Regions from separate parts of the Streptomyces sp. NPDC021019 genome, predicted to be linked through region 4. Evidence: riboswitches for the same ligand, from Rfam matches in the RefSeq annotation. Region 4 holds a riboswitch; each other region holds the start of a gene.
What was found. Region 4 has a riboswitch for cyclic di-AMP ahead of ACH4RG_RS35750 (M23 family metallopeptidase). Riboswitches for the same ligand answer to the same signal wherever they lie in the genome.
Positions count from the first base shown of each region.

Region 1: another riboswitch for cyclic di-AMP. It lies ahead of ACH4RG_RS23580 (transglycosylase family protein); the one in region 4 lies ahead of ACH4RG_RS35750 (M23 family metallopeptidase).
Region 2: another riboswitch for cyclic di-AMP. It lies ahead of ACH4RG_RS34495 (M23 family metallopeptidase); the one in region 4 lies ahead of ACH4RG_RS35750 (M23 family metallopeptidase).
Region 3: another riboswitch for cyclic di-AMP. It lies ahead of ACH4RG_RS18910 (peptidoglycan DD-metalloendopeptidase family protein); the one in region 4 lies ahead of ACH4RG_RS35750 (M23 family metallopeptidase).

Region 1 covers NZ_JBIRQR010000004.1:199,110-203,340, forward strand. Annotated here, with positions in the region: gene eno (phosphopyruvate hydratase) at 1-640, opposite strand, end outside; gene ACH4RG_RS23580 (transglycosylase family protein) at 963-1,667, opposite strand; cyclic di-AMP (ydaO/yuaA leader) riboswitch at 1,673-1,855, opposite strand; gene ACH4RG_RS23585 (transglycosylase family protein) at 2,143-3,201, opposite strand; gene ACH4RG_RS23590 (cytochrome P450) at 3,389-4,231, opposite strand, start outside.
Region 2 covers NZ_JBIRQR010000010.1:115,798-120,028, forward strand. Annotated here, with positions in the region: gene ACH4RG_RS34490 (M16 family metallopeptidase) at 1-1,301, shown strand, start outside; cyclic di-AMP (ydaO/yuaA leader) riboswitch at 1,525-1,692, shown strand; gene ACH4RG_RS34495 (M23 family metallopeptidase) at 1,706-2,521, shown strand; gene ACH4RG_RS34500 (GntR family transcriptional regulator) at 2,699-3,406, shown strand; gene ACH4RG_RS34505 (HPr family phosphocarrier protein) at 3,565-3,846, opposite strand; gene ACH4RG_RS34510 (GNAT family N-acetyltransferase) at 4,019-4,231, shown strand, end outside.
Region 3 covers NZ_JBIRQR010000003.1:326,184-330,414, reverse strand. Annotated here, with positions in the region: gene ACH4RG_RS18920 (STM4011 family radical SAM protein) at 1-515, shown strand, start outside; gene ACH4RG_RS18915 (SGNH/GDSL hydrolase family protein) at 528-1,355, opposite strand; gene ACH4RG_RS18910 (peptidoglycan DD-metalloendopeptidase family protein) at 1,530-2,486, opposite strand; cyclic di-AMP (ydaO/yuaA leader) riboswitch at 2,489-2,649, opposite strand; gene ACH4RG_RS18905 (tyrosine-protein phosphatase) at 3,092-3,904, shown strand; gene ACH4RG_RS18900 (DUF6126 family protein) at 3,953-4,126, opposite strand; gene ACH4RG_RS18895 (helix-turn-helix domain-containing protein) at 4,191-4,231, opposite strand, start outside.
Region 4 covers NZ_JBIRQR010000012.1:82,712-86,942, forward strand. Annotated here, with positions in the region: gene ACH4RG_RS35740 (MerR family transcriptional regulator) at 1-143, shown strand, start outside; gene ACH4RG_RS35745 (PP2C family protein-serine/threonine phosphatase) at 285-1,505, shown strand; cyclic di-AMP (ydaO/yuaA leader) riboswitch at 1,732-1,884, shown strand; gene ACH4RG_RS35750 (M23 family metallopeptidase) at 1,896-2,927, shown strand; gene ACH4RG_RS35755 (aldo/keto reductase) at 3,085-4,029, shown strand; gene ACH4RG_RS35760 (PrsW family intramembrane metalloprotease) at 4,085-4,231, opposite strand, start outside.

The DNA of each region.
Region 1 (4,231 bases), on a different contig from region 4:
ACTCCAGGTTCGGGGCGAAGCCGCCCTCGTCGCCGAGTCCGGTGGACAGGCCCTTGGTCTTGAGGACCTTCTTCAGCGTGTGGTAGACCTCCGCGCCCCAGCGCAGGGCCTCGGAGAAGGACTCCGCGCCGATCGGGGCGATCATGAACTCCTGGACGTCCACGTTGGAGTCGGCGTGCGAGCCGCCGTTCAGGATGTTCATCATCGGAACGGGCAGCAGGTGCGCGTTCGGGCCGCCGAGGTAGCGGAAGAGCGGCAGGTCGGACGCCTCGGAAGCGGCGTGCGCGACGGCCAGCGAGACGCCGAGGATGGCGTTCGCGCCGAGCGAGGCCTTGTTCTCGGTGGCGTCCAGGTCGAACATCGCCTGGTCGATGAGGCGCTGCTCGGTGGCGTCGTACCCGACGAGCTCCGGGCCGATCTGCTCGATGACGGCGAGGACGGCCTTCTCGACACCCTTGCCCATGTAGCGGTTGGGGTCACCGTCGCGAAGCTCGATGGCCTCGAACGCACCGGTGGAGGCTCCGGACGGAACAGCAGCACGGCCCGTGCTGCCGTCGTCGAGGCCAACCTCGACCTCGACCGTGGGGTTGCCCCGGGAGTCGAGGATTTCCCTGGCTACGACGACGTCGATGGACGGCACGAGGCATCTCCTTCTGGGATCTGACACTGGTTGTGCAGGGTCACTGTGGCCTTGCGGCACGAGCCTATCGGGCCCGGCCACGTCGGCCAGCCGACCGCCCGCCTCCTGGGACGAAAAAGGGCCCAAGAACCTGCATCACGGGACAAAACTCTAGAAACCTACTGAGCGGTAATGACAAGAGGTGAACACATGCGGGCCATCGGCGCCCCGCCGCCACGAAGAACCCGGCCCGGCGCGCTGGTGGGACGAGCGCGCCGGGCCGGGGAGCCGTGCGAGGAGAAGTGCCGCCGGACGCTTCTCCTCCGGGGAGGAGAGACGGCTGTTACTTCAGGTGGAGCTGCTGACCCGGGAAGATCAGGTCGGCGTCCTTGACGATGTCGTCGTTGAGCTTGAAGAGCTTGCTCCAGCCGCCCTTGACGCCCTCCGCCTCGGCGATGGTGCTCAGGGTGTCGCCGGCCTCGACCTTGTACTCGCCGTCGCCCTTCTGGACCTTCTCGCCGGTCGGGGTGGTGACGGTCTTCTTGCTCTCGGCCTTGGGGGCCTCGCGCTGCTCGGAGCGCGTGGTGGGCTGCTCGGCCTGGCGCTCGGGCTGCGCCTGCTCGGGCTTGCTCTCGCCGGAGCCGGAGCCGGTGTTCACGCCCGGGTCCACACCGTCGTTGGTGAGGCCGCCGGCGCCGGCGCAGGCCCAGGCGCCCGGGCCCTGCATGTCGAGGAGCTTCTCGGCGGTGGCGATCTGCTGGTCCTTGGAGGCCAGGTCGGCACGGGAGGCGTACTGCGTACCGCCGGCGGCGGCCCAGCTGGACTGCGAGAACTGCAGTCCGCCGTAGTAGCCGTTGCCGGTGTTGATGGACCAGTTGCCGCCGGACTCGCACTGGGCGACGGCGTCCCAGGTCTCGACGGAGGCGGCGGAAGCGTTGGTCGCGCCCATCAGCGGGACCGCGATGGCGGCACCGGTGACACCCGCGAGGGTGGCGATACGGGTGGCCTTGGACGGGCGGCGGTGCTTGCCCTTGCTGTTCAGCAGCATGGAACGAATCTCCTCACCGACGCCTACGAGGTGAGCTGTCGGGTTCGGGCTGATGAGTTGCCCGGTCGCGCGGTGCTGCTCGCGACTTCACCCCTAGCCGGTCCCGTACGTCCTCGTCGGTTCGACGAGGCGTCCGGACCCGGCGGCTTACCTGGGTCCCCCGCTCCTGCCTACGGCGCTTACGCGTCTGTTCCCTTCGACCGACGGCAGGATTCGGCGTGACGGTCGACGGGGCCCGCGGTGCGAGCGGTTCCGACCGTAAACACAGGCAACCCCGACATTCAAAGATGGACATAGGGGGCAATCAGCCCGAACTCGCCATGGCCTTGGGGGTGTTTCCGCAGGTGGGGGGCGATGCATCCGGACCAGCCGGACGGAGCGCGCCAGTTGAAGCAAAGAGACCCATGTCTCACTTACACAAAGTGGACATAGGCCTCTTAACTGCCTCGATTTTCGGGGGGTTTTCCCGATTCGCTCAGTTGGCGGCGGGCGTCTCGGCGCCCTCCGGCGCGGCCGGGTCCGCGCTCTTGCCCGCACCCCGGTCACCGTCCTCGACCGCACCCCGGTCCAGGCCCAGGTCCAGGTTCTGGCCGGGCAGGATCAGGTCCGGGTCGGAGCCCAGGAGGCCCCTGTTCGTCTCGTACAGGCCGGTCCAGCCGCCGGGGACCTCCTGGGCGTCGGCGATCGTCCAGAGGTTGTCCCCGGGCCGCACCGTGTACCCGTCGGCCGTCGCCGCGCCGCCGTCCCGCGCGTCGCCTTCGCCGCGCGAGGCGTGCCGGCCGGAGTCGCGGGGACCGTCCTGCCGGCCCGCGTCGGCCTCCTCGGGCGCGGGGGCGCCCCGGTGCTTGCCCCCCTTGCCGCCCTCGTCCGCCGAGGCGTCGGGGGCGGTGGAGGGGTCCGAGGCGTCGGGGGCGTCGGAGGCGGGCGGGGCGGAGGGCGTCACCGAGGAGTCGGGAGCCTCGCCCCCCTTCTCCGCGCCACCACTGCCGCTCCCGTCCGCCTCACCGCTCTTCCCGCCCTTGCCGGAGCCACCGGAGCCACCGGTTGAGTCCGCTTCGTCGGTCGGGGGAGAGGCCGGGTCGGCCGAGGGGTCCGTCGAGGGGTCCACCGACGGATCCGCGGACGGGGAGGTGCCCGGGTCGACGCCGGGCAGGCCGCCGTCCACCGCGAGGCCGGAGATCACCGCGCAGCTGGGCCACGCCTTCGGGCCCTGGTCGTCCAGGACCTTCTCGGCGACGGAGATCTGCTGCGATCGGCTCGCGAGGTCGGCGCGGGGCGCGAACGCGGTGCCGCCGTACGCCGACCAGGTCTCCTGCGAGAACTGGAGCCCGCCGTAGTAGCCGTTGCCGAGATCGGCGCTCCACATGCCGCCGCTCTCGCACTCGGCGACCCGGTCCCAGGTGGTGGCCTCGGCCGCGTGCGCGCCGCCGGCGCCGAGCAGCGGGATGGCGATGGCCGAACCCGTCACGCCCGCGGCGACGATGATGGCGGGTGCCTGACGAGGGCGGCGGTGTCTGCCGTTCGCGGAGCCCATGGGTATGCCTTCCGTGCGACTGACAAGCGAGTGGCCCGAGCGCCGCGCAGCGGACTCCGTGCCGGACTCCGTGTCTGCTTCGGCGCACAGGTGACGCGTGAGCAAGGTGTGACCGACGCGTCGAACCGTGAACCTAGCGGGACTCGAACGTGTGTCACAAGTCGATGCAGCGCAGATCACGTGAAAGTCACAGAGTTGACACTGTGTCAGTTTTTTCGGTTCGACGGCCCGGTTCGAACTCGACCGGAAGGGTGCGCAGTCCACGCATGATGAGCCCGCCGCGCCAGCGCAAATCGCCAGGTTCTCCCGCGAGTCGCAGGTCAGGAAGGCGTCTCAGCAGTGTGGTCAGCGCGGTCTGTCCCTCCAGCCGGGCCAGCGGCGCCCCCAGGCAGTAGTGGATGCCGTGCCCGTATCCGAGGTGCTGATTGTCACGCCGTGCAAGGTCCAGGGTGTCCGGATCCGTGAACCGCTCCGGATCGCGGTCGGCCGCCGCCAGCACCACGAGTACGGGGTCCCCGGCGGCGATCTCCTCGCCGCCCAGGGTCAGCGCCTCGGTGGCGTACCGCCAGGTCGCCATCTCGACCGGCCCGTCGAACCGGAGCAGCTCCTCGATGCCGGTGGCCAGCAGCGCGTCCTCCCCCGCCGCCAGGGAGGCCTCCAGCCGGGCGCGCTGCTCGGGGTGGCGCAGGAGCGCGTAGGTCCCGTTGCCGATGAGGTTGACCGTCGTCTCGAACCCGGCGAACAACAGGATGAACGCCATGGCGGCCGCCTCGTTCTCCGTGAGGTGCTCGCCGTGGTCGCTGGCCCGGATCAGCCCGGAGATCAGGTCGTCGCCCGGGTTCTCCCTCTTACGGTGGATGAGTTCGGCGAGGTAGCCGCGCATCTTCTTCACCGACCGGGCGACCCCGCCGCGCGGCCCGCCGCCGTGCCGGATCATCATGCCCGCCCAGTCGCGGAAGTCGTCCTGGTCCTCCTCGGGGACGCCGAGCAGGTCGCAGATGGCGTAGATGGGGAGCGGGAAGGCGAAGTC
Region 2 (4,231 bases), on a different contig from region 4:
CCCTGCCCAACGGGCTGACCGTGCTGCGCTGCCACCGCCCCGGCCAGCAGGTCGTCGCGGTGGAGATCTTCCTGGACGCGCCGCTGGAGGCCGAGCCCGAGGGCCTGGACGGTGTGGCCACGATCATGTCGCGGGCGCTCTCGGAGGGCACCGACAAGCACAGCGCCGAGGAGTTCGCCGCCGAGCTGGAGCGCTGCGGCGCCACGCTCGACGCGCACGCCGACCACCCCGGCGTCCGGGTCTCCCTGGAGGTCCCGGTCTCCCGGCTGGCCAAGGCCCTCGGGCTGGTCGCCGAGGCGCTGCGGGCCCCGGCGTTCGACGGGAGCGAGATCGAGCGCCTCGTCGGCAACCGTCTCGACGAGATCCCGCACGAGCACGCCAACCCGTCCCGGCGCGCCGCCAAGCAGCTCTCCAAGGAGCTGTTCCCGGCCACCGCCCGGATGTCCCGCCCGCGCCTGGGCACCGAGGAGACCGTCCGGCGGATCGACGAGAGGGCCGTGCGCGCCTTCTTCGACGCCCATGTCCGTCCGTCCACCGCGACGGCCGTGATCGTCGGCGACCTGACCGGTATCGACCTGGACGCGCTGCTGGCGGAGACCCTCGGCGACTGGTCGGGCAACGCCGGTCAGGCCCGCCCGGTGCCGCCCATCACCGCGAACGACACCGGCCGCGTCGTGATCGTGGACCGGCCGGGCGCGGTCCAGACCCAGCTGCTGATCGGTCGCATCGGCGCCGACCGGCACGAGCGTGTGTGGCCCGCCCAGGTGCTCGGCACCTACTGCCTGGGCGGCACCCTCACCTCCCGGCTGGACCGGGTGCTGCGCGAGGAGAAGGGCTACACCTACGGGGTGCGGGCCTTCGCCCAGGTGCTGCGCTCCAGCGGCCCGGACGCGGGCGGCGCGGCCATGCTCGCGATCAGCGGCTCGGTGGACACGGAGTCCACCGGACCGGCGCTGGACGACCTCTGGAAGGTCCTGCGGACGCTGGCCGCCGAGGGGCTGACCGACGCCGAGCGTGAGACGGCCGTGCAGAACCTGGTGGGCGTCGCCCCGCTGAAGTTCGAGACCGCCGCCTCCGTCGCGAGCACGCTGGCCGACCAGGTCGAGCAGCACCTCCCCGACGACTACCAGGCCCACCTCTACGCCCGGCTCGCCGAGACGGGCACCGTGGAGGCGACCGCCGCCGTGGTCAGCGCCTTCCCGGTCGACCGGCTGGTCACGGTGCTCGTGGGGGACGCCGCCCGGATCGAGGAGCCCGTGAAGGCCCTCGGCATCGGAGAGGTGTCCGTCGTCACCGGCTGACTCAGGTGTGGCCCACCGCCGCGAACAGGACCCCGACGAACGCATATTCGTCGGGGTCCTTCCCTTTTTGGTCGATTAACCCAATCCATCACCTTTGGGAGAGAGGATGCCTGTCTGCCCTGTGGGATGTACGACAAATCCCCTGGTCCGTTTGGCGATGGGAAGCCGCCCGGCCTAGCGTCGGCTCGGCTGTCCGCCACCCGTATGCCGCAGCCGCGGCGCCGGGCAGCCATCGCCGAGTCCCCGTCAGGCGCGAGCCTGGGGAGCCGGGGACCCACGCAGTCCCTGGGGTGAATCGGAGGTCCGTGCCGCGAGACCGGCGCGGGGATCCGTAGGAGACCTTCCTGCTCCGAACCCGTCAGCTAACCCGGTAGGCGAGAAGGAAGGAAAGGATCAGCCCCTCCATGGCGTTCACCCGTGCCACCGGGAAGCACCGTGCCCCGAGCCGCCTCACGCGCCGGAGCGCCCAGGCCGCCGGCATCGCGGCTCTGGCCACCACCGGAGTCCTCGGCTCGCTGGCCTCCCCGGCCCTCGCCGCGGACACCGAGGCCGCCCAGGTCGCCGACACCGGCCTCACCCAGGCCGTCGCCCTCGACGCCACTCTCGCCGAGCAGATAGACGCGCAGGCCCACGCCCAGAAGCAGCAGGCCGACGCGATCGCGAAGGCGAAGGCCAAGGCCGCCGCGGAGGCCCGCGAGAAGGCCGCCAAGGCCAAGGCGAAGGCGGAGGCCGAGCGCAAGGCCGAGGCCCGCGCCGAGGAGATCCGTGAGGAGAAGGCCCGCGCCGCCCGCGCCGCCGAGCGCGCCCGCCTGAACGCCTTCCACCTGCCGGTCGCCGGCTCTCACGTCACCACCGGCTACAAGTCCGGCGGTTCGCTCTGGTCCTCCGGCAGCCACTCCGGCGTGGACTTCATGGCCGCCTCCGGCAGCTCCGTCGTCGCCGTCGGCGCCGGGACGGTCGTCGAGGCCGGCTGGGGCGGCGCGTACGGCAACAACATCGTGCTCCGGATGACGGACGGCACGTACACCCAGTACGGCCACCTCTCCTCGATCGGCGTCTCCGTCGGCCAGAGCGTCTCCTCCGGCCAGCAGATCGGCCTCTCCGGCTCCACCGGCAACTCCACCGGCCCGCACCTGCACTTCGAGGCCCGGACCAGCCCCGACTACGGCTCCGACATGGACCCCGTCGGCTACCTGCGCTCCCACGGACTGAACGTCTGACCCGCCCCGCGCGACCCCGTCCGAAGGCCCCGGCGCCCACCGGGGCCTTCGGCGATTCCGACCCGTGGATATCCATGGATTCCGGCCTGCCATCGGAAATTCCGGCAGATTGCAATAGAGTCACGGAAAAGACGTCGGGCGGCCGCGTTTCGCGGGGATCAAGGCGGAGGTTCGGACATGCGCATTCCCGCGCATTCGGTATGCACGGCAATCCGTGACGACATCGTCTCCGGTGTCCACGAACGCGGCAGCCGCCTCACCGAGGAGTTGCTGGCCCGCCGTTACGGGGTCTCCCGCGTCCCGGTCCGCGAGGCCCTGCGCACGCTGGAGTCCGAGGGTTTCGTGGTCACCCGCAGACACGCCGGCGCCTGTGTCGCCGAGCCCACCGCGCAGGAGGCCGCCGACCTCCTGGAAGTGCGGATGCTCCTGGAGCCACTGGGTGCGGCACGCGCCGCGCAGCGCCGCACGGGGGCCCACCTGAAGGTGCTCCGGGGCTTGGTCGGACTGGGCCAGGAGCGGGCCCGCCGGGGCGAGAGCGAGGATCTGCGCTCGCTGGCCGGCTGGTTCCACGAGACCCTCGCCCAGGCCTCCGGCAGTCCCGGACTCATCGCCCTGCTCACCCAGCTCGGCCACAAGATCGCCTGGATGTACGTGGTCGAGCAGCCGGCCCGTCCGGTCGACTCCTGGGCCGAGCGCGGCGCGATCGTGGACGCCGTGGCGCGCGGCGACGCGGAGCGGGCGAGGGCACTGACCGCCCAGTACGCGGAACGCGCCAAGGGGACCCACCGGCTGCGCCGCCCACAACCGCCGGGGCGGCGCACCGCGCCCGTTCCCCGCGTGAGAACTTCGCAACATGACGTAAACATCGCGGGCGTCCGCAATTAACGGAAGAGCCGTAGACAAAGACAAGTAAGAGCGGGACATGACCCGTGCCGGCCGAAATATCGATGCGCGGCTCTTTCCCGAAAGCGAAAGAGCCGTGATCCCTCGAAGGGTTCACGGCTCTCGCACCTGTCGAATCCGGCCGGGCCGGGTCGCGTGGGTCAGACGGTCTCGGGGAGTTCTTCCAAGCCCTCGGCGACCAGCTTCGCGAGCCGGTCCAGGGCGGCCTCCGCGTCGTCCGCGTCGGACGCGAGCACGATCTCCTCGCCGCCCTGCGCGCCCAGGCCGAGCACGGCGAGCATGGAGGCGGCGTTGACCGGATTGCCGTCGGCCTTGGCGATCGTCACGGGGACGCCGGAAGCCGTGGCGGCACGGACGAAGATGGAAGCGGGGCGGGCGTGCAGGCCCTCGGCCCAACCGACGTTTACGCGGCGCTCAGCCATGGTTCTGCCCTTCACATATCAACGGTTGTCTAGACCAGTCTCTCATGCAGTGCGTGGTGCTGTGCCCGGCCTCCTGTCCGGCCCTGTACTCCGGCGGCCCGGGTCCGGGCCACCTCAGACTGCCCGGGCGCCGGTCTCTCCGCGACCGGGGCCCCCGCCGTAGGCTTTGCCCATGGAGCCCACGCCGGAGCAGAGTCCGCATCACGCGTACCCCGACCACTGGGAAGCGGACGTGGTGCTCCGCGACGGAGGCACCGCGCGCATCAGGCCGATCACGACGGACGACGCCGAGCGACTGGTCAGCTTCTACGAGCAGGTGTCCGACGAGTCGAAGTACTACCGGTTCTTCGCCCCGTATCCGCGGCTATCCGACCGGGACGTGCAC
Region 3 (4,231 bases), on a different contig from region 4:
GCTACAGCGTGGGGGTGGTGGGCTTCGACGCCCATCTGGAGGAGGCCCGGCGGCTGCGGGCGGCGCTGCCGGAGGAGGTCTACCTCTGGGTGAACGCCGCCGAGGGGCACACCTACACCGACGAGGAGGCGGCGCGGTGGACGGAGCTGGATCCGCTGTTCCCCTACAGCCGTGATCCGCACCGTTCGGCGGGGCTGCCCTGCCGGACGGGCGAGTCGGTGATCTCGGTGGACGGCGACGGCACGGTGCGCCGCTGTCACTTCGTCAAGGCGGAGCTGGGGAATCTCTACGACGGCAGCTACCGCCGGGCGCTCGGCCCGCGGTCCTGTCCGCTCGCCGTGTGCGACTGCCACATCGGCTATGTGCATCTGGAGTCGCTGCCGCTGTACGACGTGTTCGCGGGCGGTGTCCTGGAGCGGATCCCGGCAGGGCACCCCCCGGGCGGGGGCACGCCGCCGGACGGGCTCGTGGTGCCGGGCCCGTCCCGGCGAGCGCTCCCCCTGCTGGAGCCCTGACCGGCTGGACGGCTACAGCGGCAGGAGGTCGGGCCGCTTCGCCTCGACGTGGTCGCCCGAGGACTCTCCGCGCAGCCGTCGGCCGATCCAGGGCACGAGGTATTCGCGGGCCCACTGGATGTTGTCGCGCCGTGCGTCGAAGGGGCTGCGCTGGGCCTGCGGCGGCCAGGGCTGGTCGGGGTCGGCGGGCACGTCGTGGCCGAGGACCTGGGCGGCGCGCAGCGCCACGCGGGTGTGGCCCTCGGGCGACAGGTGCAGCCGGTCGTTGTCCCACGCGCGCCGGTCCTGCACGGAACGCAGCGACCACAGGTCGAGCACGGGGCAGTGGTAGCGGTCGGCGATGGCCCGCAGGTGGACGTTGTACGTGGCGATCTTTCCGCGCATGTGGCGCAGCACCGGAACGCCCCGGGTGTCGAAGCCGGTGGTGACCATGACCGTGCCGACGGCGTTGCTCAGGTCGGCGACCGCGCGCTCGAAGCGCTCGGCGAGGTCGTCGGGGTCGGTGCCGGGCCGGATGATGTCGTTGCCGCCCGCGCAGAAGCTGACCAGGTCGGGGGCCAGTTCCTTGGCGCGCGGGATCTGCTCCTCGACGATCTGGTCGAGGAGACGTCCTCGTACGGCGAGATTGGCGTAGCGGAAGTTCCCGTGCGGGGAGCCCTCGGGGCCGGTCGCCCCGTCGGGGGCCGGGAGCCGGTCGGCGAGGAGCACCGCGAAGCGGTCCGCCCAGCCGAGATAGGTCCCGTCGGGGCCGGGGTCGCCGACGCCCTCGGTGAAACTGTCGCCAATCGCCGCGTACGACCCGATGGTGTGCTGCTGATTGTTTCTCGAATCGTCTGCCACAAGCACATATCCTGCATCGTGCGATGTGACCTACGCGACCGTAATACGGGGTTGACGGGTGGTGAGATAGACCACCCGGTCAGTTTTTGGTAAAGCCGGAATAAGCGGAGGGGCGGTGCGCCGCCGCGCACCGCCCCTCGACCACTTCTCGCCGCGTCCGGTCGGACGGATACGTCAGACGGAGACGCCGTGCTGACGCAGGTACGCGATCGGGTCGATGTCCGAGCCGTAGCTCGGGCCGGTGCGGACCTCGAAGTGCAGGTGCGGGCCGGTGGAGTTGCCGGTGGAGCCGGAGAGGCCGATCTGCTGTCCGCCGGTGACGGTCTGACCGACGGAGACGTTGAGCGAGGACTGGTGGGCGTACTGGGAGTACATGCCGTCCTCGTGCTGGATGACGACCTCGTTGCCGTAGGAGCCGCTGTTGCCGGCCGAGACCACGGTGCCCGGGCCGATGGCGAGTACGGGGGTGCCGGAGGAGGCCTGGAAGTCCGAGCCGGTGTGGTAGCCGCTGGACCAGCTGGCGCCGGAAGCCCGGTACTGGGTGGTGACGTTGGCGCTGGCCAGCGGGGCGGACCAGCCGGAGCCGGTGGCCTCGGAGGAGCCGGTCCGCGACGGGCTGCCGGAGCCCTCGGAGTCGTCGGCGGAGACGCTGTCCGCCTTCGGGGCCTCCTTCGGCGCGGCCTTCGGCGCCGGTGCGGCCTTCTTCGGGGCGGCCTCGGGAGCCGCGGACTTCTCGGCCGGGGCGGAGCCCTTGGCGCCGAGGGTCAGCTTCATGCCCGGGTGGATCAGGCTGGGGTTCTCGCCGACGGTGGAGCGGTTGTCCTGGTACAGCTTCTCCCACCCGCCCTTGAGCCGGTGCTCGGCCGCGATCTTCGCCAGGTAGTCGCCGGAGACGACGGCGTACGTCTTCGTGGCGGCCTTCGACGCGGCGGGGGCGGTGGCCGGGGCGGTGTGCGCGGCGGCGACCGAGGCGGCGGCGGGCTTCGCCGCCGGAGCGGCCCGGTCCGCCGCGTTCGCGACGGTGGCGCCGATGAGCGGGAGGGCGAGTGCGGCGCCGCCGGTCCCGGCGACGAGGACGCCGCGGGAGATCGGGCCGGACTTCGGACGACGGTGCTTACCCTTTGCGGGCATGGGAAGTTCCTCTCCGGCGCCTGCGAGGTGAGCTGTCGGGTTCGGGCTGGAGATGCCCGGTCGCATTGCGGCGACTTCACCCCGAGCCGGTCCGGATCGCTCCGGACCGGCGGCTTACCTGGTTCCCCCGCTCCTGCCACGCGTGAGTGGGTGGGTGCGAATTCCGGGCGGCGGCAGGATTAGGCGGTCCGTCCGGATTGCGGCGACCGTAAACGAGCGAGGACGAGCAGAACAAGCCATCGGTTGCTCACCGGAATCATCGATTCAATTTCTCCCCGGACTTCCCGTCACACTCCGTGGATGACGGATCTTGGATTTCCGTACGGGCAACGGGAATACTCCGGGGCGAGCTCACCACGGTCCGTCACGAATATGATCCCGCTCACCTCCGAAATCCCATCTCCCCCATTAGCGGGGCATGTTCTGCGAAATGCACCAATACGGACATGCGCTCGGCTTCGCCGCTGACGCCGGGTCAGGTCGGCGGCCCCGGTACTCCGCACCGGGGTGCGACCGTGATGATTTTCCGTCGAATCGATGTCGTATCGTCACGGGAGCGCCCTCGCCGGCGAGCCGCGCCGACGCCAGAGATCCCAGGAGCCACCGTGACGCAACAGGTGCCGCAGGTCCCGCCGACAGAGACCGCGCTGACCGGAGTCCGCAACTTCCGCGACGTGGGCGGGCTCCCCACCGCGGACGGCCGGCGCACCGCCTTCGGGCGGCTCTACCGGAGCGGCCACCTGGCGCACGCCACGGCCGAGGACGCGGTCTTCCTCGGCGGGCTCGGGCTGCACACGATCTTCGACTTCCGCCACTCCGCCGACCACCGGCTCGACGGATACGACATCGAGCTGGCCGGTGTCCGCAATGTCAGCATTCCGCTCTCGGACCCGGCCGACGGCGCGGAGTTCTGGCGGCTGGTGAGCGACGGGAACATCGAGCAGCTGCGCTCCGTCCTCGCGCACGGCAAGGGCGTCGACCGCATGATCCGGATGTACCGCGCGACGATTCTGGACCGCACCGCCGAGCACAGCCGGGTGCTGCACTCCCTGGCCGAGGACAGCGTCCCCGCCCTGATGCACTGCGCGGCGGGCAAGGACCGGGCCGGTCTCTCGATCGCGGTCGCCCTGCTGGCGGTCGGCGTGGAGCCGGAGGCGATCGAGGCGGACTACCTCAAGTCGAACGACCTCCACCGCCGCTACGCCGTGAAGCGCTCCGACGCGTCCGGCACCGGCATGTCTCCCGAGGTGCTGGAGCTGCTGGACCCGCTCTTCGGAGCGCGGCCCGCCTACCTCGCGGCGGCCTTCACGGCCATCGAGGAGAACTGGGGAACGACGGACCGCTACCTGTCGGAGGGACTGGGCGTCTCCCCCGAGACCCGGGAGCGGCTGCGCGAGCGCCTGCTCGACCTGGGCTGACCCGGACGGGAGGCGATCCGTCCGGCGCGGGCGGTCGTCCGACCGCTGTCACTTGCTCCCGGCCACCACGAAGAGCAGGTAGAGGAAGCCCGCGATGACGTGGCCCGCCACCAAGTAGGCGAAGAGCCGGATGATGACGCCGCGCGGCATCCGCTTCTCCTGCGGGTCCTCGTTCGGACGCCGGCCGGGACCCAGCGGGTCGTAGTGCTCGGAATCGGACATGACGGTCCTCTCTGTCGGCCTCATGGCCGGTGGAGCGAAGGTGGAGCCGGCCGGGACGGCCGGTTCAGCGCGCGTGGAGAGCACTGCCGAGGCACAGCTCGGCGG
Region 4 (4,231 bases):
GTCGTTCGTACGTGATCGGGCTCGGCGAGATGTATGTCGCCGATCCCCGCTTCGGAAAGAACTACGATCGCTACGGGGACGGCACCGCCGCCTTCGTACGGGACGCACTGACGGTGTACGCGGAACACCGGCTTTCCGACTGACCACGGAAGGCCGGACCTCCGCCCGCCTTCCCTCTATTCGGCCGATGCGGAGCAGCCGCTCGGCGCGGCTGCGGGAAGCCCGGGCGGGGCGCGGTACCGTCCGCAGCCGTGGGTGGACCGGGCAGGAGTGCACAGGTGGGGATGGCCGACGAACGGCGCAGTGCCACGGCGGGGAGTTTCGACGCCGTGGGCCGGGTGGTGTTCGGGTCCCGGGAGGGCCAGCTGACGTCCGACGGGCGGCGCACCGGGCGGTTCGTCCGGCTGCTTCCGGCCCTGCTGATCCTCGGCGGGCTGGTGCTCGACTCGCTGACTCCGCCCAACTTCACCGCGGTCCCCCTGTTCGTCGCGGCCCCGCTGATCGCCGCGCCGTTCTTCTCGAAGACCCGGACCGTCCGTACGGGGATCGCCGCGGTCCTCTCCGTCATCGCGATGCGGCTCTCCGACGGGACGACCACCCAGGTGGTCCCGATCATCGAGCTGATCACCGTGCTCACGGCCTCGGTGCTGGCCCTCGTCATCAACGGCGTCGTGCGGCGCGGCAACGAGCAGCTGGCCTCGGCCCGGGTCATCGCGGAGACCGCCATGCGGGCCGTGCTGCCGACCCCGGCCGAGCGGATCGGCGGACTCCAGGTGGCCGCGCGGTACGAGGCGGCCCAGGCGGACGAGTTCGTGGGCGGCGACCTGTTCGCCGTCGCGGACACCCCGTACGGCGTGCGTGTGGTCGTCGGCGACGTACGCGGCAAGGGGCTGGACGCCGTCGAGGCGGTGGCGGTGATCATCGGGGCGTTCCGGGAGGCGGCCGAGCAGGAGCGTTCGCTGGAGGGTGTCGCGCAGCGGCTGGAGCGGGCGCTGGCCCGGGAGGGGACGCGGCGGTACGGGCTGGACGCCATGGAGGGGTTCGTCACCGCCGTGCTGGCCGAGATCCCGCCCGGTTCGGCTTCGTTGCGCCTCGTCAACCGCGGTCACCCCGAGCCGATCCTGCTGCATGCCGACGGCGCCCTGGAGGTGCTGGCGCCCTCGGTGCCCGCCATGCCGCTGGGGATGGACCTGGGGGTGTGGCCGGACCGCTCCGACGAGTGGGCGATGCCCGCCGGGGCGACGCTCCTCGCCTTCACGGACGGCCTGTCCGAGGCCCGGGACCCGAACGGGGTCTTCTACGATCCGGCGGCCCGGCTGCGCGGCCGGATCTTCCCCGGTCCGGAGGAGCTGCTGTCGGCGCTGACGGACGACGTACGACTGCACACCGGTGGGCGGACCACGGACGACATGGCGCTCATCGCGGTCGGGCGGCCGGCGGAGGGGCAGCCCGTGCCCCGGACGACGGTGAAGATCGTGGGCCGGGGCGATGACGCCGGGCGATGACACGGTGCGTAGTCGAAGGGCGCCGCTCCGCATAACATTTGACACACCGTCAGAAAAAGTGATGTGGCTGAGTCGCGGTCAAGTCGCCCGATTGCGCCCGGTTGCCACCCGTACATCCCTGCCGTGCTCGTTAATGATCAACAGGAACAGCTTGGAATAGGGCCTGTCCGTCTATTAACGTTCGATAACGCAGCGCGGTCGTCACAGCCGTCGTCAGAGACGGCGCCGCGCGCGAGCGCCGAATCCCGCAAGGGAACCGGGGAACCACCTACATGGGGTGAATCGGACGCCTGCGTCTCGTGAGAGACGGAGGGGCCCGTAGGAGACCTTCCTGCTCCGAACCCGTCAGCTAACCCGGTAGGCGAGAAGGAAGGAAAGGAGTGCGCCCACGTGGCGTCCAACAAGCCTGCCCCTGAGGCCCCGTCACCCTTCCGTGCCGACATCTTCGGTGGCGAGGAGCGCACCTGGGAGGAGTGGAACCCCACCGCGGAGTCCATCCGTCCCGTGCGCGGCAAGCACCGCGTGGCCAAGCAGCGTGGTCTGGCCCGTAGCTCCACCGTCCTCGGAGTCGGTGTCATAGCGGCCGTCGGTGCGGGCGGTATGGCCACCGCGCAGGACAAGGCGCCGGTCTCCATCTCTCTTCCCGATTCCATCGTGGACAACCTCCCCGACGCCAAGTCCCTTCCCGGCGTCGGGTCTTTGATGTCCGACGAGGCGGAGCCCGCCCCGGTCGCCGCGTCCGCGCCGCTCACCACCGCCGGCCTCACCACCGCCGAGGCCGAGCAGGGCACCGACGCGGGCGAGGCGCTGCGCGCCCGCATCCTCCAGCAGGCCGAGCAGCAGCAGGCCAGCGCCGACGCCGAGGCCAGGGCCGCCGCCGAGAAGGCAGCGGCCGAGAGCGCCGCCGCCGAGGCCAAGAAGCAGCAGGACGAGGCCGAGGCCGCGGCCGCCGCGAAGAAGAAGGCGGCCAAGGAAGCGGCGGAGAAGAAGAAGGAGGCCGAGCGGCTGGCCAAGCTCGCCGCCAGCTTCTCCCTCCCCACCTTCTCGTACACGATCACCTCGACCTACGGTCAGTCCGGCGCGCTCTGGTCCTCGGGCCAGCACACAGGTCTCGACTTCGCCGGGTCGGCCGGTGCGCCGCTCAAGGCCGTGCACAGCGGCACGATCACGTCGGCCGGCTACTCCGGTTCGTACGGCTACCGCACGGTCCTCGAACTCGAGGACGGCACGGAGATCTGGTACGCCCACCAGTCCTCGATCGAGGTCTCCGTCGGTCAGAAGGTCACCACCGGCCAGACCATCGGCCGCATGGGCGACAGCGGCAACGTCACCGGCGTCCACCTCCACCTGGAGGTCCGCACCGCGGGCGGTTCCGCGATGGACCCGATGGCCTGGCTCAACAGCAAGGGCCTGAACGTCTGACCTCCCGGCCCCGCGGCTGACGTCCTTCGTCGCCGCCCCGCAACCCCGGCAGCCCTGACGCACACCCCCCGACGTCAGGGCTGCCGGTCTGTCCGGGGACGGTACGGTCCGGCGGGCGGCGGAATACCGTCGCCGCCCCGGCCCGTTGAACCTCCACATGACTTCTCCGCGCACCCTCGGCAGCTCCGACCTCCAGGTCTTCCCCCTCGCCCTCGGCGGCAACGTCTTCGGCTGGACGGCGGACGAGGACCAGTCCTTCGCCGTCCTGGACGCGTACGTCGCGGCCGGCGGCAACTTCATCGACACCGCCGACGCGTACTCCGCCTGGGTCGAGGGCAACGAGGGCGGTGAGTCGGAGACCGTCATCGGCAAGTGGCTCGCCTCCCGCTCCGACCGGTCCGACATCGTCGTCGCCACCAAGGCCGGCGCCCACCCCGACCACCGGGGCCTGGCCGCGGGCACCCTCAAGGGCGCGGCCGAGGCATCGCTGCGCCGCCTCGGCACCGACCACATCGACCTCTACTACACGCACTTCGACGACGAGACCGTCCCGGTCGAGGAGATCATCACCGCCCTCGACCAGTTGGTGAAGGAGGGCAAGGTGCGGTACATCGCCGCCTCCAACATCAGCCCCGAGCGCCTGCGGGCCTCCCTCGACTTCTCCGAGCGCGAGGGCCTCGCCCGGTACGTCGCGCTCCAGCCGCACTACAACCTGGTCTCCCGCGACACCTACGAGGGCGACCTCCAGGACACCGCGGCCCGCGCCGGCCTCGCCGCCGTCCCGTACTACGCGCTCGCCTCCGGCTTCCTCACCGGCAAGTACCGTCCCGGCACGGCCGTGGAGAGCGCCCGCTCCGCGAAGGCGGGCGGCCACCTGGAGTCGGAGCAGGGCCTCAAGGTGCTCGCCGCCCTCGACCGGGTCGCCGGGGAACGGGGCGCCGAGATCGCCACGGTCGCCCTCGCCTGGCTCGCCGCACAGCCGACCGTCGCCGCCCCGATCGCCTCCGCCCGTACGGTCGAACAGCTTCCCGCCCTCGTCGCGGTGGCCGACCTGCGGCTGACCGACGGCGAACTCGCCCTGCTCACCGAGGCGTCTGCCTGACGGAGCCGGATGCCGCCGCCGTTCGCGGAGGCCGGAGCTGTGGCTGCGGCTGTGGTCATGCCGGCGGGCGGCGGTGGCTGGGTGGTGCGCTGCCGTACGGCTGGGGCGGCGGGTAGGCGGCGGGGTCGTATCCCGGTGTGGGCCCGTGCGCCTGCCCGTATCCGGGCGTGGGCGCGGAACCGTACCCGTACCCGTACCCGTA